2 regions of the Bacillus sp. PK3-037 genome follow, and region 1 is predicted to be linked to the other one. Evidence: riboswitches for the same ligand, from Rfam matches in the RefSeq annotation. Region 1 holds a riboswitch; the other holds the start of a gene.
What was found. Region 1 has a riboswitch for cyclic di-AMP ahead of kimA (potassium transporter KimA). Riboswitches for the same ligand answer to the same signal wherever they lie in the genome.
Positions count from the first base shown of each region.

Region 1 (11,224 bases):
GGCTGGGATGATAAAGCGCTGGCTGAAGATACCGAGCTGACCATCCGGGTGTATAACCTCGGCTATCACATCCGCTTTTTCCCGGCAGCTATTACTTGGGAGCAGGAGCCGGAAACGTGGAAGGTGTGGTGGCGCCAGCGGACGAGGTGGGCGCGCGGCAACCAATATGTCGTCCTGAAGTTTTTGGCGCAGTTTTTCAAACTGAAACGAAAACGGATTATCTTTGACTTGTTTTACTTTTTCTTTACGTATTTCCTGTTTTTCTTTGGCGTGATTATGTCAAACACGATATTTGTGGTCAATCTGTTTTATGATTTGCATTTGGCGGTCGGGTTTTTGGCAATGATCCTTTGGATTTTGGCGTTTTTCTTATTTATGACGGAGGTCATGATAACGTTAAGCATCGAAAAAACAGAAATGAACAGACAAAACTTCTTTATCGTATTTCTTATGTACTTTACGTACTCGCAGGCATGGATTGTGCTCGTGATCTATTCTTTATTCGTAGAAATCAAGCACCGTTTATTCAAGCAAGAGGTCAAATGGTACAAAACAGAACGATACAATCAACATAAAAGCGGGTGACCTTTTTGAAACAACTACTTATTTTTCTTACAAGCTTCTTGCTGCTGGCGATGACCGGACAAGCGGCCTTCGCTCAAGAGATGCAGGTCTATGGCTCGCTGCTGGGCAAAAGCAGCCGTGAACAAGCCAAACAGCAGGTGCTGACAAACGATCTTATGACATTGTACGGATCAAAAGACAGCGCGGAACTGACGTATCAGATTCCGGCAGGCGCCTCTTCCGGCAGCCAGCAATTGGTGATTGAATATGAGGCATCAGATCTTTTAATTTCCCCTTCATCGTTAACGGCTGTAATTGACAATGAACCGGTAAAAACGTTAAAGCTAAACGGCGATTCAAAACGGAAAACACTGAAGCTGAACTTGAACAAAAGCCAGTCCGCCCCAGGCTATCACAGCGTATCACTGAAATTTTACGGCGTCTTGAAAGAGGGCGTCTGCGTCAGACAGGATACGTCCGGCAACTGGATCAAAATTTATCCGGACAGCCGCCTGACGCTGGCGGACAGCAGTGAAGCGAAGGGAACGTCGCTGGACCATTATCCGTATCCTTTCGCCCAATCGGGAAATACAGCGGAGAAAACCGCCATCGTCATTCCGGATGACCCAAGTTCGGCGGAAATTGAAGCTGCAGTGAAAACAGAAGGCTATTTGAAAATGGTGGACAGCAGTATCAGCATTTCGTATGTCACGGAATCTGAAATGAAGAAAATCGACAAGCCGACGATTTTCATCGGAGTGGATAAGCATTGGAACGGCAAGGTGAAGAATCTGATCAAACAAGCCGGCTTACAGGCAAAAGGAGAAAAACTGCTGCTTGCGGAGCGCGTGCTGAAAGCACAGGGCAAGCAGCAGCCGGTTCTGTTTGCACAAGCGGCATCTGATGATGTGCTCTCAGAAAAAATCAGCGTCATCACCGATCAGACTTACACCGGCCAGCTAAGCGGGGAAACACTTTCAATTGGCAAGCTTCAGAAGGCTGAAAAGCAGGAAAGCAATAAGCTGACCCTTGAGAAATTCGGGGCAGAAGATATGACAATCGGAGCTGACAAAACATCTTCAGCACATTATTTTTATCCGGCTTCTGCGATGATAGACCAAAATCAATCAGCCAAGCTGTCGCTTAAACTAAAGAAATCGGAAACGATTCAAGCAGCCGCGGCAGAAAGCGGTTCAGCCTCTCAAGCAGCAGAGCTGAAGGTCCTCATCAACGGTCAGCCGCATTCAGTTCGACTTGATGAATTAGGAAAAGAAGATAAAAACGGATACTATCATGTCACGCTGAAAGTAGACCCTGAGCTGCTGCGGAAAAACCGCTACATTGATATACAGTTTATCACCACGGGCTTAAAGGAAAACAACCCTTGCAACACAACGGACGAAGAGAAATGGGTCTTCATTGATAAAAGCAGCACGTTGTCTTACACGATCAAAGGCACATCCCCGTCAGCCGATTTTCAAGAATGGCCGCTTCCATACGCCGGAAATCAGGAACAGGCAACACTGATTGTGCTCCCTGACAGCTTGAGCACATCCAAGCTTAAGGAGCTTTCTCTCGTTACTGATTCCTTTGGAAGCGAAGCCCAGCAATCTTTCACAGTAAGGAAAGCATCTGAAATTAAAGCGGAGGACGCGAAAGGACGGAACTTAATTTTCATCGGCGGCATCAGCCAGTTCTCTCTTTTGAAAGAGCAATCTTCTGATCTGCTCGTGCCTCAAGCGAAAGACGGCTCGTTTGACGTGTCGGGCTTTGAAATGCTGAACGAGACGACGAAACAAGTGGCATTTACCCAAGCGTCTTTATGGGATTCACATTATACGATGGCTGTTTTTGCACCGCTGAAAGGAAATGGCGCGGCCGTCACAAAAGAAATCATCAGCTTTTTGAACAGCAATGATGACACGGCGACCGTCACCAATGAAACAAACAGCCAGCAGGTGTTTACAAACCACCAGCAGCTCAAATCGGAAACAAACAGTTCTGAAGCGGAAAAAACAGCACAAGATCATGGGCAAAAACTGCTGTATATCGGCGTGCTGGCTCTCATGATGGTAATTGCGGCAGCCTTCATTTGGATAACCGTTAGACAAAGAAAGAGAAAGACAGACAGAGAATAAGACAGAGGCTGATTTCAGCCTCTGTTTTTTGTTTTTGGTTTAAGTTTTCCATATGTGGAACCTGTCATTTTATTTTTTTCTCCCGGCCAATAAGCCTCTTTACAACATACGTAAACGGGAGTATGATCTCTTTTAGAAAACAAATCGCTTAATCTGTAAACAGAGCGGGGGACCCATTTTGGCGGCATTTTGCCGCTCGGGGTGAATCCTTTTTAGGTAGGGCAAACTCTCATATGCCCGAATCCGTCAGCTAACCTCGTAAGCGTTCATGAGAGGAGATGAATGAAACCTGTGTTCGATGTTAAGGCACAGGGGCATCCGTTTGCCTCTGTGTTTTTTGCTGTTCAATTTTCAGGATGTAAATCGCGTACAGAATCATCATAGCAGAAAGGATTATTACAAAATGTGAGAGCAGATGCGGATGTTTTATTGTTTTAATGAAAAATGAAATTAAAAGGGGAAGACATCGATGTATCATTCAATCAAACGTTTTTTGATTGGGAAACCGTTAAAATCACAAGCAGCAGGAGAACAAAAACTGACGAAATTAAAGGCGCTTGCCATGCTTTCCTCAGATGCTTTATCATCTGTCGCTTACGGAACGGAACAAATTCTTATCATATTGGCGGCGGTAAGCGCTGCTGCATTTTGGTATTCCATTCCGATAGCGGTCGGCGTACTCATTTTGCTGCTCGCGCTGATTCTCTCATACAGGCAAATTATTTACGCTTATCCGCAGGGCGGCGGGGCGTACGTTGTATCAAAAGAAAACCTCGGCGAAAAGCCCGGGCTGATTGCAGGCGGTTCATTGCTTGTCGATTATATATTAACTGTAGCAGTAAGTATTTCCGCAGGGACGGACGCCATCACGTCGGCGTTCCCGGCACTGCATGATTATCATATACCGATTGCTGTTTTACTTGTTTTAGTGATTATGATTTTAAATCTGCGGGGGCTGTCAGAATCAGCATCGATTCTTGCCTACCCGGTCTATCTGTTTGTGGCGGCGCTTTTCATCCTGATTGCCGTCGGTCTTTTTAAGCTTATGACAGGGCAAATTGATCAGCCAGTCCATCATACACCGATCGGCACACCGGTAGCCGGCATTACGCTGTTTTTGCTGCTTAAGGCTTTTTCATCCGGCTGCTCCGCGCTCACCGGAGTTGAAGCGATCTCCAACGCGATTCCAGCCTTCAAAAACCCGCCTGCGCGAAACGCGGCGAGAACGTTGGCTATGATGGGGATCTTGCTTGCGGTTCTGTTTGCCGGCATTACGGTACTTGCATACGGTTACGGGACGGCTCCGAAACCGAATGAAACGGTCATTTCACAAATCGCGTCGGATACCTTCGGCAGAAATGTGTTTTACTATGTCATTCAAGGTGTGACATCGTTAATTTTGGTCCTTGCGGCGAATACGGGCTTTTCAGCCTTCCCGCAGCTTGCCTTCAACTTGGCGAGAGACCAATACATGCCGCGCATGTTTACAGTAAGAGGCGACCGCTTAGGCTTTTCAAACGGGATTATCTTTTTAGGCGTTGCCTCAATTGTGCTGATTCTGTTATTTGGAGGGCAGACGGAGCACTTAATCCCGTTATACGCGGTCGGTGTGTTTATTCCATTTACCCTTTCACAAACAGGGATGTGCATCAAATGGATCAAACAAAAACCAAAAGGCTGGATTGGAAAAATGCTGATCAACGCCTGCGGTGCATTGATATCGTTTATGGTTCTGTCCATCCTGTTTGTCACGAAGTTTAATGTCGTATGGCCTGTTTTAATCTTTATGCCTATCGTCGTTTTTTTGTTTTTTGCGATTAAAAATCACTATACGGCTGTCGGTGAACAGCTTCGCATCGTAAACAAACAGCCGGAAGAAATCAAAGGTACGGTCGTAATTGTGCCTGTAGCCGGCGTCACAACCGTCGTGCAAAAATCCATTCAATATGCGAAATCACTGTCAGATCAGGTCATTGCCGTTCACGTGTCGTTTGACAGAGAACAGGAAAAGAAAGTGGAAAAACGCTGGGAAGAGCTGAATAATGGAGTGCGTCTCGTCACGCTTCACTCTTCGTACAGAAGCCTGGTCCATCCGTTTGATAAGTTTTTGGAAACTGTTGAAGCAAAAGCGAAGAAGAAACAGTTTTCTGTCATGGTGCTGTTCCCGCAATTTATCACAAAAAAACGCTGGCACACCATTCTGCACAACCAGTCAGCCTTCCTGCTCAGAGTCCGGCTGTTCTGGAAGAAGGACATAATCGTTGCCACATTACCGTATCATTTTAAAAAGTGAGCAGCTAAGACCAAGGGACATCTCCTTGGTCTTTTTTAAAATAAAGGGGAGATGGCGATGTATACGGAAGGGGCATTTGTCATAGTGACAAACACAAAACGGCAGATTCTGCTGGTCAAACGAAAAGACGTTCCTTTATGGGATTTGCCGGGCGGACGGGTTGAATCAGGAGAAACCCCGGAGGCAGCGGCGGTCCGGGAGGTAATGGAAGAAACGGGATATCTGATAGAGCTTTCCGGGAAATTGGGTGTCTATCAAAGACCTAAGTTTCAAGACGAACAGCATGTGTTTGCAGGGAGCATAACAGGCGGACAAGCGATAGAAAACGGCATGGAAACGGCCGGGCTGAAATGGTTTTCGCCGGAGCGATTGCCGCTTTTGATGGTGCCAAATCGGAAAATGCAAATCAGAGATTTTCTAAACGGCGCTGCGGGCATCCATATTACCGTCAAGGACAAGAGCTTTTTGGCGGCCTTAGACCTGTTCAGAAGGAAATACAGCAAGCGATAGTTGCCTCCGGGTTTTAAACGGCTCCCCCTGTGGTATTAAAAAAAGGAAAAAGGAGGATACGGCATGGCACACAAAACAGCAGGACAAGCAATGACAGAACTGCTTGAACAATGGGGAGTTGATCATGTTTACGGCATCCCCGGAGACAGCATTAACGAATTTATTGAGGAACTGAGACACGACAGAAATCAATTGGAATTTATCCAAACCCGCCATGAAGAGGTGGCAGCGCTGGCAGCCGCGGCTGAGGCAAAACTCACCGGCAAGATCGGTGTCTGCCTGTCAATTGCAGGGCCGGGTGCGGTGCACTTATTGAACGGTTTATACGATGCAAAAGCGGACGGCGCTCCTGTGCTTGCGATTGCAGGCCAGGTTTCTTCAGGCGAAGTCGGACGGGACTACTTTCAGGAAATTAAACTTGAGCAAATGTTTGAAGACGTGGCAGTGTTCAACAGGGAGGTACATAGTGCGGAATCACTGCCGGATCTGTTGAATCAAGCGATCCGCACCGCCTACAGCAAAAAAGGCGTTGCGGTATTAAGTGTGTCAGATGACTTGTTTGCGGAGAAAATCAAACGGGAACCCGTTTACACATCACCGGTATATATTGAAGGAAATCTTGAACCGAAGAAAGAACAGCTTGTGACATGCGCGCAATACATTAACAATGCGAAGAAGCCGATCATTTTGGCGGGACAGGGAATGAAAAAGGCGAAGCGGGAGCTGCTTGAATTTGCGGATAAAGCAGCGGCGCCGATCGTCGTCACACTCCCCGCAAAAGGCGTTGTTCCCGATAAGCACCCGCACTTTCTCGGCAACCTTGGACAGATTGGGACAAAGCCGGCCTATGAGGCAATGGAAGAATGCGATTTGTTAATTATGCTCGGCACCTCGTTCCCGTATCGTGATTACTTGCCGGAAGACACACCGGCAATCCAGCTTGATTCAGACCCAGCGAAAATCGGCAAACGCTATCCGGTAACAGCGGGGCTTGTCTGTGACTCGACTCTCGGTCTGCGCGAATTGACGGAGTATATTGAATGGAAGGAAGACCGACGATTCCTGAATGCCTGCACTGAACATATGCAACATTGGTGGAACGAAATTGAAAAAGATGAAACTGAGGCGGCAACACCTCTAAAACCTCAGCAGGTCATCGCGCGTCTTCAGGAGGCAGCCGCCGAAGACGCGGTGCTGTCTGTAGATGTCGGCACTGTCACCGTCTGGATGGCACGTCATTTCAAAATGAAAGCGAACCAGGATTTCATCGTTTCCAGCTGGCTTGCGACAATGGGCTGCGGCCTGCCGGGAGCTATAGCGGCGAGCTTGTCTGAACCGGAGCGCCAAGCCATCGCAGTCTGCGGTGATGGGGGCTTTTCCATGGTCATGCAGGATCTTCCGACCGCGGTCAAATATAAGCTCCCGATTGCTGTCGTCATTTTAAACAATGAAAATCTCGGCATGATTGAATATGAACAGCAGGTCAAAGGGAACATCGACTATGTCACAAAACTTCAGAATGTCGACTATGCCGCATTTGCAGAAAGCTGCGGGGCAAAAGGCATCAAGGTGACGAGAGCGGAAGAACTTGCACCGGCTTTCCATGAGGCGCTTCACTCCGATCAGCCGGTCGTTGTCGACGTCATGATCGGAAACGAACCGCCGCTGCCCGGGAAAATCACCTACGGACAGGCAAAAGGCTTCAGCAAATATATGCTGAAAAACTTCTTCGAAAACCAAAAAATTGAAATGCCGTCATTGAAGAAAAGCTTAAAACGGTTATTCTAAAAAAACAGGGGCCCGTGAAGGCTCCTGTTTTTTGATTTTACGGAGGGTGAGTCATAAAATCGGTTGTTTGAACCTTTAAAATGACTCGTATATTTATTGGGATCAGCAGGAATGATCTATGCAGCCTGTCATGATTTTCGCCGTGCCCAAAACGGACACAAGGACAAGTGCATCTTCTTTCAAAGCAGATGCATTTGTCCTTGTCTGTTTATTTGTATCAAATCTTACAAAATGAATGTCTTTATAAGCTTATTTTCCTTTTTTCGAAAGTCCGAAAAAGAAAGGAAAAGCAGACCCAACTAATAAAGTGCCGAATAAAAACATTCCGCCGATAAACACGTGAAAATTAGCGCCTCCGGCCGTAAAAGCGGTAATCAAGGAAATGATACTGAGCACCACCATGACCATGCCGGGCGCGATTCGCATTTTTTTACCTGTTGATTTATAAGCGATAACAGAACATAAAATTCCGATAACAATAGGGACAATCCATAAATAAAACAGAATAAATACTGACATTATCAAAACTCCGATTTTTTCTTCTATCATAACAAATTTCTGTAAAAAATGATATTAATGAGCTTTTAAGCTAAAATAAAAAACCGGCTCTTTCAGCCGGTTTTTTTCTAACGGAACGTATCGACGATCAAAAACACATTCAAAGCAACAATCAGCACAGCGATCAGCCAAGAAACCACTGTTACCCATTTGGCATTGATCAGCGAACCCATAATCCGCTTGTTGCTTGTGAACATAATAAGCGGGATTAAGGCAAAGGCAATGCCGAAGGAAAGAACCACCTGGCTCAGCACAAGAGCCGACGTCGGATTGACTCCTGATGCAATGATCAAGATCGGCGGAATGATGGTGATGAACCGCCGTACATACAGCGGGATGCGGTAGTTGATAAATCCCTGCATAATCACATCGCCTGAAAGTGTTCCGACAGACGAGCTGGACAGGCCCGCTACCAGCAGGCCGATTCCGAATAACGCGGCTGAAACAGGACTGACAAGATGACCGAACTGCTGAAACGCGACATCAAGGTCCTCGACAAACAGCCCGTTTTTGAAGAATAATGCGGCAGCCACAATCAGCATACTCGCATTAATAGCCCCTGCAATCAGCATCGCTATTAAAATATCAATAAATTCGAATCTGAAGATTTTCTTCCGTTCAGCATCTGTTTTGCCGACCACCCGCCGCTGTGTGAGGGCAGAGTGTAAATAAATGGCATGCGGCATAACGGTTGCGCCGAGAATACCTGCTGCAAGAAGCACGCTGTCGGTACCATGAAATGTCGGAACGAAAAGTCCTTTCATCACTGAGACGGCATCCGGCTTTGCAAAAAAGGTCTGCAGCGCAAAGGCGATGACCACTACAAACAGCATGCCGGCAATACCGGCTTCAAGTGAGCGATAACCGCGGCGCTGAAGCTCCAAAATCGCGAAGGAGCCGATCGCCGCAATAATAGACGCTTCGAGCATCGGGATGCCGAACAGTAAATACAGTCCCAATGCCGCTCCGATAAATTCCGCCAGATCAGTCGCGATAATGACGAGCTCGCCTTGAATCCATAAGCCGATAGAGACGGGCTTAGGAAATTCCTCACGAGCGACCTCAGGCAGGTTTTTGCCGGTCGCGATACCGAGTTTGGCGGAGAGTGATTGGATCAAGAGCGCCATGATATTAGAAAATAAAATCACCCATAGCAGCATATATCCATATTTAGAACCAGCTGATATATTTGTTGCGAAGTTACCGGGATCGATATAGGCAATGGCTGCAATAAACGCCGGGCCTAAAAAAGGCAGCAGTCCTCTGAATCCTCTGCTTTTCCCGTCAAGCGCGTCTTGGACTGCTTTGGAACGGGGAGATTGTGCTGTGATGTCCTTATTCATCATGTATTCACCTGAATTCTAATTGTTTTTGCCATACAACAAAGAGTTTCCTTAAACCAAATTATTTTATCTACATCATATGATCATCACGATTTCTTGTCAACCAATGATGGTCAAAAATGACACTCAAATTTTTCCCTGTTATGTAACATGATATGTAGGGCATCTGATAAGGTCCATACATAAAAAGACATCGTTTCTGTATGAAACGATGTCTCCTGAATCATCTAATATCTAGGCTTCCTTGCGCAGTCCGCGGAATACGAGGCTCAGTAAGAATACGAAGATCGCTGCCCCGATAATTGCCGGAATAATGGCAAATCCTGCGAGGCTCGGTCCCCAAGTTCCGAGCAGACCGTGCCCGATCCATGCGCCGATCAGCCCTGCAATCATCGAACCGAAGATTCCTCCCGGCATGCGGTTGCCGACGATGGCGCTTCCGATTAGTCCAATTAAGATAGCAATAACTAATGAAACCAAAAAGCTAAGCATCATATTCACCTCTCCTTAATGATTTATATATCAATAACCGTTCCAGCCAGTCCCGAAACGTACAAAAGCATATTTGCTTATGATTCTGTTTTTATCTTTCTCTGCACACTGCCGTCAGCCAAATGAACAATGACGTCTGTGCCTTTATGTTCCGCAATTTCCTTCGCCCGTTCAATCGCTTCCTTTTTCGTCTCCTTGATTTCAGATACACGTTTGGCATCCTCAGCTTTGACGGCCCAGCCATTTTTATGCTTGATGACATGCTCCGCTTTATTCATTAGCTCCGGTCTGGCGTCATCGTTTGCCTCCTCATCGCGTTCTGTTTCATCATCATGTTTGAGAAAGTCGTCAATTTCCTTTTTTGAGGCGTTTTCCGCCCATTCCTTTGCTTTGCTCGTCGCAATCGGAATGGCGCGTCCGTCCTCATAGCCTTCATCAATCATGGCATTCGCAATGTCAATCGCCTTTTTCTTCACAGGCTTCTCGAGATTTTTCAGTGAAGCGGGGTAATCCTTCATAGACCAAGGCATTTCCATCACTCCTTCTGCTTTTATAAAAAGGGTACCCGCAGGTGAAAAATAAAAACGTTTTAGAGAAAAATGAAGGTATACTATATAGTAGAAAAACGGAAGGGAAGTGCGAGTTGGGTGATAACAGAACGAAAAGAAGACTTACATCAGCAATTAAAAGAAATAGAGAAATGGGAAAAAGAGCAGCAAAAAGTCTGGTTTTGGGAAAAACTCAGCCGTCTCCCGTTTCAGCTGCTGGACAAGCTGACGCCGGAATTCATCCAGAAAAAGATCGGCAAGCTTTTGGATGAGGTGGGCAGCTTTGTTCAAACTGGAGGACAGTACCTGACATCGGAAAAACAGATTATCAAAACGTTTCAAAAGAAACTGCCCGAGCAAACCTTTGAATCACTGGAGGACGTACAAAAAGCGCCTCTGGCTGTTATGGATGATGTTGCTGAAGCGATGGGCAAAAACCGAATCAACGCTGCAACCGTTCAGGGAGCGACCACGGGTGTGGGCGGTGTATTTACACTGGCGGCAGACATTCCGGCTGTGCTCGGTTTATCATTAAAAACACTGCAGGATATCGCAGTGGCCTATGGCTATGATCCAAAGGAGAAAAAAGAGCGGGTTTTTATAGTAAAATGTTTGCAGCTTACTTCAGCAGATGTTGTCGGTAAAAAATCCATTCTGAAAGAATTAAAAGATTATGATCAGGACCGTACATATAAGAATGTCGCTTCCCAAATCCAAGGCTGGAGGGAAGTGGTTTTAGGCTACCGTGACACCTTTGGCTGGAAAAAGCTTTTTCAAATGGTGCCGGTCGCGGGAATGGTCTTTGGCGCGGCGGCTAATCGCTCGACCTTAAACGACATTACCGAAACAGGCATGATGCTCTATAAAAAGCGGCGCGTCCTTGAGCGGCTCATAGAAACAGAACAGAATCATGAATAGAAGAAAAGCAGACGGGCACCGCATTCCGTCTGCTTTTTTCAGTTAAAACACACTCAATGTGTTTTGTTTGTT
Region 1 is NZ_CP096408.1:3,616,399-3,627,622, reverse strand. Features, by position in the region: gene M1D69_RS18745 (glycosyltransferase family 2 protein) at 1-585, shown strand, start outside; gene M1D69_RS18740 (cellulose biosynthesis cyclic di-GMP-binding regulatory protein BcsB) at 591-2,702, shown strand; cyclic di-AMP (ydaO/yuaA leader) riboswitch at 2,838-2,982, shown strand; gene kimA (potassium transporter KimA) at 3,172-4,995, shown strand; gene M1D69_RS18730 (NUDIX hydrolase) at 5,053-5,505, shown strand; gene M1D69_RS18725 (pyruvate oxidase) at 5,569-7,293, shown strand; gene M1D69_RS18720 (hypothetical protein) at 7,543-7,812, opposite strand; gene M1D69_RS18715 (Nramp family divalent metal transporter) at 7,920-9,197, opposite strand; gene M1D69_RS18710 (GlsB/YeaQ/YmgE family stress response membrane protein) at 9,429-9,686, opposite strand; gene M1D69_RS18705 (DUF2188 domain-containing protein) at 9,764-10,216, opposite strand; gene M1D69_RS18700 (EcsC family protein) at 10,334-11,152, shown strand.

Region 2 (11,224 bases), 1.6 Mb from region 1:
CATTACGCCTGCGATCATTATCGCTATTGTGACATCGCCTCTGATGCTGCTCAAGCTTGTGATCGTCTGGACAATTGTTCAGCTTATTGAAGGGAAACTGATCTCCCCGCAAATTATGGGGAAAAACCTTCATATTCACCCAATCACCATTATTTTTCTGCTGTTAACCGCCGGTAAGCTGTTTGGTGTTATCGGAATTATTCTTGCGATTCCGGGCTATGCTGTTGCCAAAGTCATTACGACACATTTATTTGACTGGTTTAAAATGCAGTCGCATCTATACGATGAAGAAAAAAATGAAAATGCAAAGAGTCATAAAGCATAAATTTCATTTATAGTTATATAAGACGGGCTTTCCATTTATGGAAGGCTCCCGTTATGTAAAAAATAAATGTCTAATGGGGAGAATTAAAATCATGACTCTATGGGAATTGTTTGTAGCTGCTATTTTAGGAATCGTAGAAGGATTAACAGAGTACGCACCGGTTTCTTCGACAGGACATATGATTATAGTAGACGATATCTGGCTTAAATCAGGCAGTCTCATGTCTGAAGAAGCTGCCAACTCATTTAAAGTTGTCATTCAGCTTGGCTCTATTTTAGCGGTTGCGATCGTGTTTAAAGACAGGATTTTGAACTTGCTTGGCTTGAAAAAAAATATCACGAGTGACCAAGAGCATGGTCACAAATTAAGCATTGCTCAAATCGCAGTAGGGCTTGTGCCTGCCGCGGTTCTCGGCTTTTTGTTTGAGGATTATATTGATGAATATTTATTTTCAGTCCGCACCGTGGCCATTGGCTTAATTGCTGGGGCAGTTTTAATGCTTGCAGCCGATTGGATTAATAAACGGAAAGAAACGACAGACACCCTAGACCGTATTTCATATAAGCAGGCGATCGGCGTCGGTTTATTCCAATGTCTTGCCCTTTGGCCGGGTTTCTCACGGTCCGGTTCAACGATTTCCGGGGGCGTTATTCTCGGGTTGAATCACCGTGCGGCAGCTGATTTCACATTCATTATGGCAATGCCGATTATGATGGGAGCCAGCACCTTAAGCCTAGTGAAACACTGGGACAGCTTAAGCTCCGATTTAATGCCGTTTTTTATCGTCGGCTTTATCTGTGCCTTTGTTGTTGCACTGTTTGTGGTCCGTTTCTTCCTAAGACTGATTAACAAAATCAAACTTGTTCCGTTTGCAATCTACCGAATCATTCTCGGCGTGATTTTACTTTTGTTTATGATGTAAATCGAAAAATAAGGCTCCGGAAAGGGCCTTATTTTTTTCTGTCAATTAGAAAGGAACAGCTTGTTTTTCAAAAAAAAATCATCTATAATAAACCTGACGTTACACACGGGGCCATAGCTCAGCTGGGAGAGCGCTACGCTGGCAGCGTAGAGGTCAGGGGTTCGAGCCCCCTTGGCTCCATACCTGTAAACCCTTATTCTATAAGGGTTTTTTTGTTTTTAATGGAAAGGATTCATTCGCTGAACCCTTCTGTTGATCTGAAATCATATGTCTTCAGAAGCATTTCATAAACCAATGATAAAGTCAGATACTCCTTCGTTTGAAAAATGACAAATTTTAATCAAGTAAAGTAGTTCAGGCTGTAAATCATGAATTTTCCAATACACCACCTTGTTCTTCAAAGACCGTCATGTCTTCCATAGGGGGTGAGTAAACATGAAGAGACACCATTCGTTCGGAAGTCGGATTGGACATTTTGTGAATTAAACCTTTGGTTGAAATAAGACATTCTCCTTTGTGGACAAAATATGAATGGGAGAGTTCTGCATGATCGCCGGTTGAGCGATAAATAGAATTGAGAAGTTTTCCTTCTAACACCATTGCACAACCAATGGATTGACCATGATCGTGGACTGCTGTCTCCTTGTTTGGGGGAATGTTAATCACGATCATTTCTAATTCATTGTTTCTATAGATGGCATTTCGGCCGTAAGCGTACTGGTCTGGTTCCTTTATATATGGTTGACTCAATTTTGCCGCATTTGGAATTTGTTTTAAGGAAGTTGCCAAATCTTTAACCGATGGATTTTTCAAGCTGCTAAAGATTTCTTCGATACACTCATACAGTTCCATTCGTTTTTCCCTCCCGGATCATTTGAAATCGCCTGACATTGGTATTTCGCAAGATTAGTTCATGATATTTACCCATAGACAATTTAGAGGCGGCAATCGCCTAGTGAACACAAAAAATGTGCGGTCAACATGTTGTTCTTATCACCAACTTATACAGGTTGTTTAGTTGGAATTTTGATGAAAACAGTGAATTGAAAGGTGCCGTCATTACCCAAGCCAAGACCGATAGGATTCCTTTTAAAACGGCTTGCTTTGAATTGCTTGAGGGAGCAGGCAGGGACTTCATAAGTCACGATATCGGGGAAAAGCCGTTCAGGTTTTTGATTTGTGCTTGAAATTTGCGCCATTGACAAAACACAATCGGTTTGGAATAATGTTTGAGTATATGCTCATTTTTTCACATATTATCATAAAATAATATCATTTCCATGATGGGGAGAGAATCCGAATAAAAGCTAATGGCATGCAAAATCTATTAGCTTCTTTTGTTTTCAAAAAATGATGTGTTTCGTATGTATTCATATAGGAAGGAATGACAACATGAAGACAAAACACTATTGGGTGATTTCTTTGCTCGCTGTTTTAGCGGTCGGGCCGGGATTGATGTCTAACACGGCATTGTCGTCAGTTCAAGGCCTTGTTCAGAAGACGGTTGGAACAAGTGACTTCACATCAGTAAATCCAATATTGATCGGCAATATGACCTTCGCTTTATTCGTTCCGGCAGGACCGCTTCTAAGGAAAAAATTCGGTGCCCGTCCGATCTATCTGGCTTCATTACCCGTTTTTATACTTGGCTCACTGCTCTTCGCATTTTCAAGCGATATTGCCTGGATGGCGGCAGGACGCTTTTTACAGGGAGCAGCTACAGGTGTTATGCTGATGATTATGATTCCGATGCTTGTTCTGTCATTTCCGATTGACCGGCGGAATTACGCACTACTGGTGCTTATCGGCGGGTTCTATGGCTCTGTTATGATCGGTTCGATTTTAGGAACAATCGCGTTGAGCTACGGCCACTGGAGATGGCTGTTTTTTACTTTTGGCACACTGTCTTTGATCGGCGTCGCGTTGAGTTATTTCTTTCTCTATGATGAGCATCATGGGGGATCAGAAAAGGAACAGTCATCACTCGACAGAGCAGGGATCATTTTATCTGTATGCGTGGCCGCAGCCTCAGCGTTTACATTCATTTTTCTGCAAAAATGGGGCTTTTCATCAGGTTATGTACGGGTTGGTTTTGGGGTTGCTTTATGTTTGCTCCTCATTCTGTTATTTGTAGAATATAAGGTGAAAAACCCTTTCATCTCTATTAAACAGATGCTGCTGCCTAAACCTGTGCTCGGTTTATTTATCATAGCGGCAGGAACGATTACGGTAGCTGTCAGTCTGGCAGCTTTTCAAGGCTTGCTTCGTCAAATGTATGATATATCCCGAGATCATCTCATTCTTTTAAACATGACTCTATTGATCGGAGTGGCCATCGCAGCTATTGCGAGTGCCCTGTTATATGATAAAGTCGGACCAGGGGTGCTGGGGATTATAGGTTCTCTCATTCTCGTTTTTGTGAATTGTCAATGGCTTCATATGCAGTATCAATCGTCTCTCTATGTGTTTGCGGCGCTGTTCATCATGCTGGCAGCAGGAACCGGCCTGACGGTCGCAGCAGGACTAATGGGAGCCGCTATGGGCGGCCCGCTTCCTGATCTGGTCAAAAGAATGACAGCTGTTCAGTTTTTAAGATTGTTTGTCTATATGGGTGTGCCTATCCTGATCGGCTATTTCACGAAAAAGGATGCTGCCAGACAAAACGGATCGATGCAGGATTCTATGATGACTGCCTATCATGATCTGTTTTTGATTTCTTTTATCCTGAGCGTGCTGCTCGTTTGTTTATCGTTTTGTATGAACGCCACCGGAATGGGGCACAAGCTGGCTCATAAGCCTCATGAGAAAGGAAAACCCGCTCCGGAAAAACCGGCTGTTACCGCACATGGACTGACAAAGGCTGCCGTAAAATCTCATAAAGTCATACATGATCAAGAATATCGTGATGCGCTCAGGCATTTTAAACAGCACAGTTTTACAAAAATAGATACATGATCACTGCCTTTCCCTTGATGGGAGAGGTTTTTTGTTTGTTCTCTCTCAAACTTTATCCCTAAAGAATTGAAAAATATTAGAAGTACAAGTAAAATTCTTAAAGGTAGATTCTTTTACACTCGTAATCTTTTAAATCGAAGGAAGGTTTTCATGGCCCGTAAAAAACTGAAAAAACGTAGACTCTTCATCTCTCTATTTTTCGTTGTATCGATTCCGCTAGCCTTGTTTGTTTTAGCGACAACTCTTTCAAAGCCAATTGAAACATCCAAAGAACCTGAAGAAATTGATGAACAGCAAGTATTTATTGACAGCCTTTCCGGACATGCTCAAATTTTATATGAAAAATATCATGTCCTCCCCAGCATAACGATAGCTCAGGCCATACTCGAATCCGACTGGGGAAACAGCGAGCTTGCCTCTAAAGCCAACAACCTGTTTGGCGTAAAAGGAAATTATAAAGGACATCACGTCACCATGGATACAGATGAAGTTGAAAAAGGGGAAAGAAAAACGATTCGCGCGAAATTCCGCAAATACAGCACGTTTTTTGAATCAATGGATGATCACGCCAAATTATTTGTCCAAGGCACATCGTGGAATAAAAAGAAGTATAAGCCGGTGCTTGAAGCTGAGGATTATAAAGAAGCAGCAGGCGCTCTTCAAACATCAGGCTATGCCACAGACCCGGACTATGCTGACAAAATCAGCGCCATTGTGGAAAAGTACGATCTAGATGAATACGATGAGGTGAATCCATCGCTGAAATCTGTGGATTTAAAAGGCTCCATCAAAGACAGCGCCGTTCAAGATGTATGGTCTAAGCCTTCTACTGATGATCAATCCATTAAGCTGACCTCTGCGCAATCTTATGTTGGCAAGGATATAAAGGTTGTATCTAAAAAACAGAAAGGCCAGTCCGTATGGTACCAATTCCAAGTCAATAATAAACTCGTCGGCTGGATTGATGACTCAGCTGTTGAAATAAAGGAAGCAACCTGAGCCGTTTTTCCTGGTATTTTTATTTTTTGTTCCATTCCGGGGAATTTGAGGTATAATATTCCACGTGAGTTATCACTTAATAACTATGCTTCAGGAGGGAACAAAGGTGCAGAAATATAGACGGAGAAACACGGTTGCTTTTACTGTATTAGCTTATTTCACTTTTTTTGCGGGAGTATTTTTGTTTTGTATCGGACTCTATAACGCTGATAATCTCGAACTCAATGAAAAAGGCTACTACATTGCAGTGATGATCCTTGTAGCGGTCGGCGCGATCCTTACACAAAAAGTGACGCGTGATAACGCAGAAGATAATGATATCATCGCGGAGCAGGAAAAAAGACAAAGTCAATCTCATATTGAATCATAAAAAATCCGGCATGTAATATGCCGGATTTTTTTACATCACCCAGTAAACACCTCGCCGTCAGGGTAACGAATATTTGATTTTTCTGTTTTTGCAAATGAAAAAACAAACGTTAACGGACCGATTCTTCCGATGAACATAATCGCGATAATGATACATTTCCCCGCTGTTGTCAGCTCGGGAGTCAGCCCCATTGTCAGTCCGACCGTTCCAAAAGCGGAAAAAGTTTCAAAAACAACCTGTATAAACGGCGCTTGTTCTGTAATGGTCAAGGCGAAAATCCCTATAAAGACGATGAACAAACTGATAACACTGACTGCTAAGGCCTTAATAATGATCGGATATTTTATGGTCCGGCGGAAAATAACAGTTTCTTTATGCCCTCTTAAATAAGCGATGACAGACATCAAAATCACAAGAAAAGTAGTCAGCTTAATACCGCTCGCCGTTGAAGCGCTGCCCGCTCCGATAAACATCAGCAGCAGGACAAATACAATGGTGCCTTCTCTCATGCTGCCAAAATCCACAGAGTTGAAGCCCGCGGTTCTCGGCGTCACTGCCTGAAAATACGAAGCCCACAGTTTGTCTGGCAAATGCAAGGAACCAAGCGTGCCGGGGTTGCTGTACTCTAAAATAAAGATAATCAGCGTGGCAGCAATATTCAAAAAGAACGTTCCCGCAAGCATCAGTTTCGTATGTAATGAAAAGGCTTTGAAACGCCGATTTTTCAGGATGTCAAAAAGCACCGTAAACCCGATGCCCCCTGTGATAAATAAGAAAGTAATGACAAGGTTGACTGCAGGATCACCAACGTAGCTCATTATATTATCCGGCCATAAAGAAAAACCGGCATTGTTAAAAGCCGATATTGCATGAAACACACTGGCAAACAATCCGGATGCCCAGCCATACTGTGGCACAAGCCGGATGGATAAGATCAGGGCGGCGATCAATTCGATACTGATTGAAAATAGAAACAGGACTTTGACAAGACCTATCACGCCGCCAATTGTCGGCTGGTTTAAGGCTTCCCGGACCAGCATTCGTTCTTTCAATCCGATTTTTTTTCCTAAAATCATGACGATCAGAACAGCAAATGTCATAAAGCCAAGCCCGCCGACTTGAATCAGACCCATGATGACAGTTTGCCCGAACACCGTAAATTCTGTCCCAGTGTCAACAACTGCAAGCCCGGTAACAGTTGTGGCAGAAGCCGCTGTAAAAAGGGCATCTATCCATGACAACGGCTTCGTAGCAGAAATCGGGAGCTTTAACAAAAGAGAGCCAATAATAATAGTAAGAAAAAAACCAATCGCAAGCACTTGCGGGGGAGAAAAACGAACCCACTTGATTACAGTTTCCTTATGAAGTCTCACCTTTGTCTACATCCCTTCGTTTTCAAAGCGTTTAATATCCTTTTTGTGACCCATCATCACCAGGCAGTCTTGTTCGTAAATCACCTCTTCCGGTGCAGGAGAAAGGCGAACATCTCCATTATGTTTAATTGCCAGGATGGTACATCCGTACTTCGCTCTAACATTCAGATCATGAATGGATTTGGAATTCAGTTTTCGAGTTGCCAGCAGCTCAACAATACTGTAATCATCAGATAAGTCGATATAATTCAAGACATTTTCATCAGAAAGACTTTGTGCGATTTTGACGCCCATATCCTTTTCCGGATGAATAATGCGGTCGGCGCCGATTTTTTCCAGCACCTTATGGTGATAATAATTTTGGGCTTTCACCCAAATATTTGGAATGTGAAGCTCTTTTAATAGCAAAGTGGTCAGTGTGCTCGCTTGAATATTCGCACCTATAGCCACGACGACATATTCAAAATTACGAATTCCCAGTGAAAGCAATTCGTTTTCTTCAGTGGCATTGGCAATGACCGCATGGGTTGCGTAGGAAGCGGAGGCATTGACCTTTTCTTCGTTAATATCAATAGCAAGAACCTCATGGCCCATTCTGTGCAGCTCTTTGCAAATGCTTCCGCCGAATCGTCCAAGCCCGATTACTGCAAATTGTTTGTTTTTTATTCTTCCCAATGTTCAAGACTCCCTTAATAAAATTAGCGTTTTGAAGTAAAAAAGACCATTACAAAGAATGGTCAAAATAGACCTCCTCTCTGTATACGCCTACGAGGTTAGCTGTCGGATTAGGGATTCAGAGTACCCCTTCTTACTAAGTAAGATTCACCCCAAGACCGTTTTGTGAAACAGCCAATCATTGGTTTCCCCGTTCGTGTTTGATTAAGCGGTAAAAGAGACAATATGAAATTGAACACTCAAGAATTTACTCCTGTTTCTAGTGTTTGTCAATTTAAATTTAATACAAGTGAAAAGGTAACTGGAAATAGAGGGAAAAGGGAGAGGAAAAGGAGTCAAAATACGTAAAAAAGACCGGCGTTAAGCCGGCCCTCTGTGATTATTTACAGTCGCATGGCTGAGTCGGAGGTGTGCTGCGCTTAGCCACTTCGATGCTGGCTTCCGCGTAAAATTTATTTCCGATGCTCAGTGATTTGTTCTCTGCACGGAAAGTATATGTACCAGCGGCAGGAAGCGTTTTGTTATTCAGTTTTAACTTGAATTCACCAGCGCCTAATAAATCAAGTGCCAAAGGAACTCTTACTGTTTTCCCGTTATTGAGGATCTGTGTTGTACGCAAGGCATTTCCGTTCAATGTGTCTTTCGTGTTTGCAGTAAATCCGCTTGGCAATGTAAACTCCATAACGCCAAGGCTGAGAAGCGTATTTGGACGGTAAGTCAATTCGATATCTGAGAAAGACCATTCCGTTTTGCTGGCGCCAGTGATTGTTGCGAACAATGACGCTGTAGACTGTGTTCTCATAGTAGATTCAGTATGAGCTTTAGTTGATGTAGATTCAGCCGCGAAAGAAGCTGTTGGTGCAGAAATGAGTAACCCGAGACTTAATGCACTAATTGCCAAAGAAGATAATAATTTGCGTTTCATAATAAAAATTCCCCCTAATAAGTGATAAAGATTAAAGGCCTGCCTCTGCTTTCCACCTCCTCTTAAAGGCCAAATACAAATTTTACCTACATAAAATTATCATCAAATAAAATGGAAGTAAATGGGGTGTTTTTCCCGTATTTTTCAAATTTGCAGTAAATTTAGCGGAAAAACAAAAAAACGTCCGGTTTTCCAGACGTTTTTCGATTATTTGGTTTCAATTGGTATAAATTTAAAGATCTCTCCGCTCTGCACCGATTCAGCGAGACGTTTCAGCCAATCGTAGTAGGCTTTAGAACTTTCCAGCTGTTCGTATAAACGCTGCGCTTCATTCTTCATTTCCTCATTGAGTTCTTCCTTATGCAAGACCTCTTGTAAATCAGCCTGAGCCTCCTCAATTGCTGATACATTCACCTGAACTTCCCGTTCCCATTTTGGCGGAAAGAAATTTGTGAAAAATTTAAAGAAATCTTTTTCGGCTACAAATGTGTGCTTGCGGATGCCTCGGTGAAATGTCTTCTTCACGACATTTAAATCCTGAAGCTTTTTGACACCTGTGCTCATGCTGGGCTTGCTCATTTGCAGCTCCTCCCGCATTTCGTCAAGCGTCATCTCGTCCCGCATGTACATCGTTCCATATAATATCCCGACACTTCGGGTAATTCCGTAAAGATCCATTGTTTCAGCAATGGAGTCAATAACAAGATCCCGTGCCTGTTCTATAGCTGCAAATTCTGGATTTTCATCCATACTGACCCTCTTTTCCTTTAGAAAATTAAATTTGTTAAGTCATTTCTTTATGTTCTTTATCTTAACGAAACCTAGAGAAAAGTCAAAACGAAAAATCACAATTAGGGCTTTGACAGTTTAAAAACCATATGTTAGATTAAGGTTGTTAAAAACATTAAATTTTTATTTAACAAACTTTATTTTCGTCAAGGAGGACTTAGATGAGTCAAACACTATACATTGACGGTGAATGGATCAGTGCCGAAAAAGGGCAGGTCCGCAGTATTATTAATCCATTTAATCAAGAAGAAATTGCAACAGTTAGCGAGGGCGGGCGTGAGGATGCCGTTAAAGCAATCGCCGCTGCACGAAGAGCTTTTGACGCAGGAGAGTGGCCTTCTCGTTCAGGGCTTGAACGCGGAAAGATAGTTCTGAAAATTGCGGAATTAATCAGACGCGATCTAGACGAGCTGGCTGAGCTCGAATCCCTTGATACAGGTAAAACGCTTGAGGAAAGCAAAGCCGATATGGACGATATCGCCAATGTTTTTCAGTATTATGCTGGTCTGGCAGATAAAGATGGAGGAGAGATCATCTCATCTCCAATCCCTGATTCGGAAAGCAAAATCATCAGGGAGCCAATTGGCGTATGCGGACAAATCACGCCGTGGAATTATCCGCTTCTGCAAGCAAGCTGGAAAATCGCCCCGGCTTTAGCGGCAGGCAATACAATTGTCATGAAGCCGAGTGAGATCACACCGCTGACGACAATCAAAGTCTTTAAGCTGATGGAGGAAGCCGGGGTTCCAAAAGGTGTCGCAAACCTTGTGTTGGGACCGGGCGCCACAGTGGGTGACGAGCTTGCTGTAAACAAAGACGTTGACTTAATTTCGTTTACAGGCGGAATTGAAACAGGCAAAAAAATCATGCGGGCGGCAAGCGGCAACGTTAAAAAAATTGCGCTTGAGCTTGGTGGGAAAAATCCAAATATCGTATTCAAAGACGCAGACCTGGAAGTCGCGGTTGATCAGGCGCTAAACGCCGTATTTTTCCACGCCGGCCAAGTATGCTCCGCCGGGTCCCGATTGCTTGTAGAAGAAGATATCCATGACCGATTTTTAGCAGAGCTTGTCAAACGGGCGAAACGCATTAAACTCGGAAACGGTTTTCACGAAGAGACAGAAAGCGGTCCGCTTATCTCCGCGGAGCATAGAGCAAAGGTTGAAAAATATGTAGAGATCGGACTGGAAGAAGGTGCAAAACTGGAGACTGGCGGCAAACGTCCGGAAGATCCAGCACTTCAAAACGGTTTTTTCTATGAACCTACCATTTTCTCAAACTGTACATCTGGCATGAGAATTGTTCAGGAAGAAGTATTTGGGCCAGTATTAACAGTCGAAACATTCAGTTCTGAAGAAGAAGTAATCTCACTGGCGAATGATACGATTTACGGATTGGCAGGAGCTGTATGGTCGAAAGATATTGAAAAGTGCGAACGTGTAGCAGCCCGTTTGAGAATGGGAACAGTTTGGATTAACGATTTCCATCCGTACTTTGCGCAGGCGCCATGGGGCGGCTATAAGCAATCCGGATTCGGACGGGAACTTGGAAAAATAGGGCTTGAAGAGTATACAGAAGTCAAACATGTCTATCGCAACACAAAACCGGCAGCGGTTAATTGGTTCAATTCATAAGAGGGGGAGATTGATTATGACATTAAATATGAAAGTAGAAAGCATGCACAAATTTCACACATTTGAAATTCCGACTGTGATTAAGCACGGAATTGGCGCCATCAACCATGTAGGAAAAGAAGTAGCTGGACTGGGTGTTTCAAAAGCATTGCTTGTTACAGACCCTGGAATTTATAAAGCCGGCGTCGCAGATCCTGTCATCGAGTCATTAAAAGGGGCAGGCATTGAAGTGGTGCTCTTTAATAAAGTTGAGCCAA
Region 2 is NZ_CP096408.1:1,093,452-1,104,675, forward strand. Features, by position in the region: gene M1D69_RS05575 (AI-2E family transporter) at 1-325, shown strand, start outside; gene M1D69_RS05580 (undecaprenyl-diphosphate phosphatase) at 417-1,247, shown strand; tRNA gene M1D69_RS05585 (tRNA-Ala) at 1,355-1,427, shown strand; gene M1D69_RS05590 (cysteine dioxygenase) at 1,614-2,099, opposite strand; gene M1D69_RS05595 (hypothetical protein) at 2,249-2,446, opposite strand; gene M1D69_RS05600 (MFS transporter) at 2,640-4,202, shown strand; gene M1D69_RS05605 (glucosaminidase domain-containing protein) at 4,353-5,201, shown strand; gene M1D69_RS05610 (YiaA/YiaB family inner membrane protein) at 5,308-5,571, shown strand; gene M1D69_RS05615 (TrkH family potassium uptake protein) at 5,607-6,944, opposite strand; gene M1D69_RS05620 (potassium channel family protein) at 6,951-7,619, opposite strand; cyclic di-AMP (ydaO/yuaA leader) riboswitch at 7,691-7,840, opposite strand; gene bslA (biofilm surface layer hydrophobin BslA) at 7,999-8,544, opposite strand; gene cudC (choline uptake/conversion transcriptional regulator CudC) at 8,752-9,294, opposite strand; gene betB (betaine-aldehyde dehydrogenase) at 9,495-10,967, shown strand; gene gbsB (choline dehydrogenase) at 10,984-11,224, shown strand, end outside.
Region 2: another riboswitch for cyclic di-AMP. It lies ahead of M1D69_RS05620 (potassium channel family protein); the one in region 1 lies ahead of kimA (potassium transporter KimA).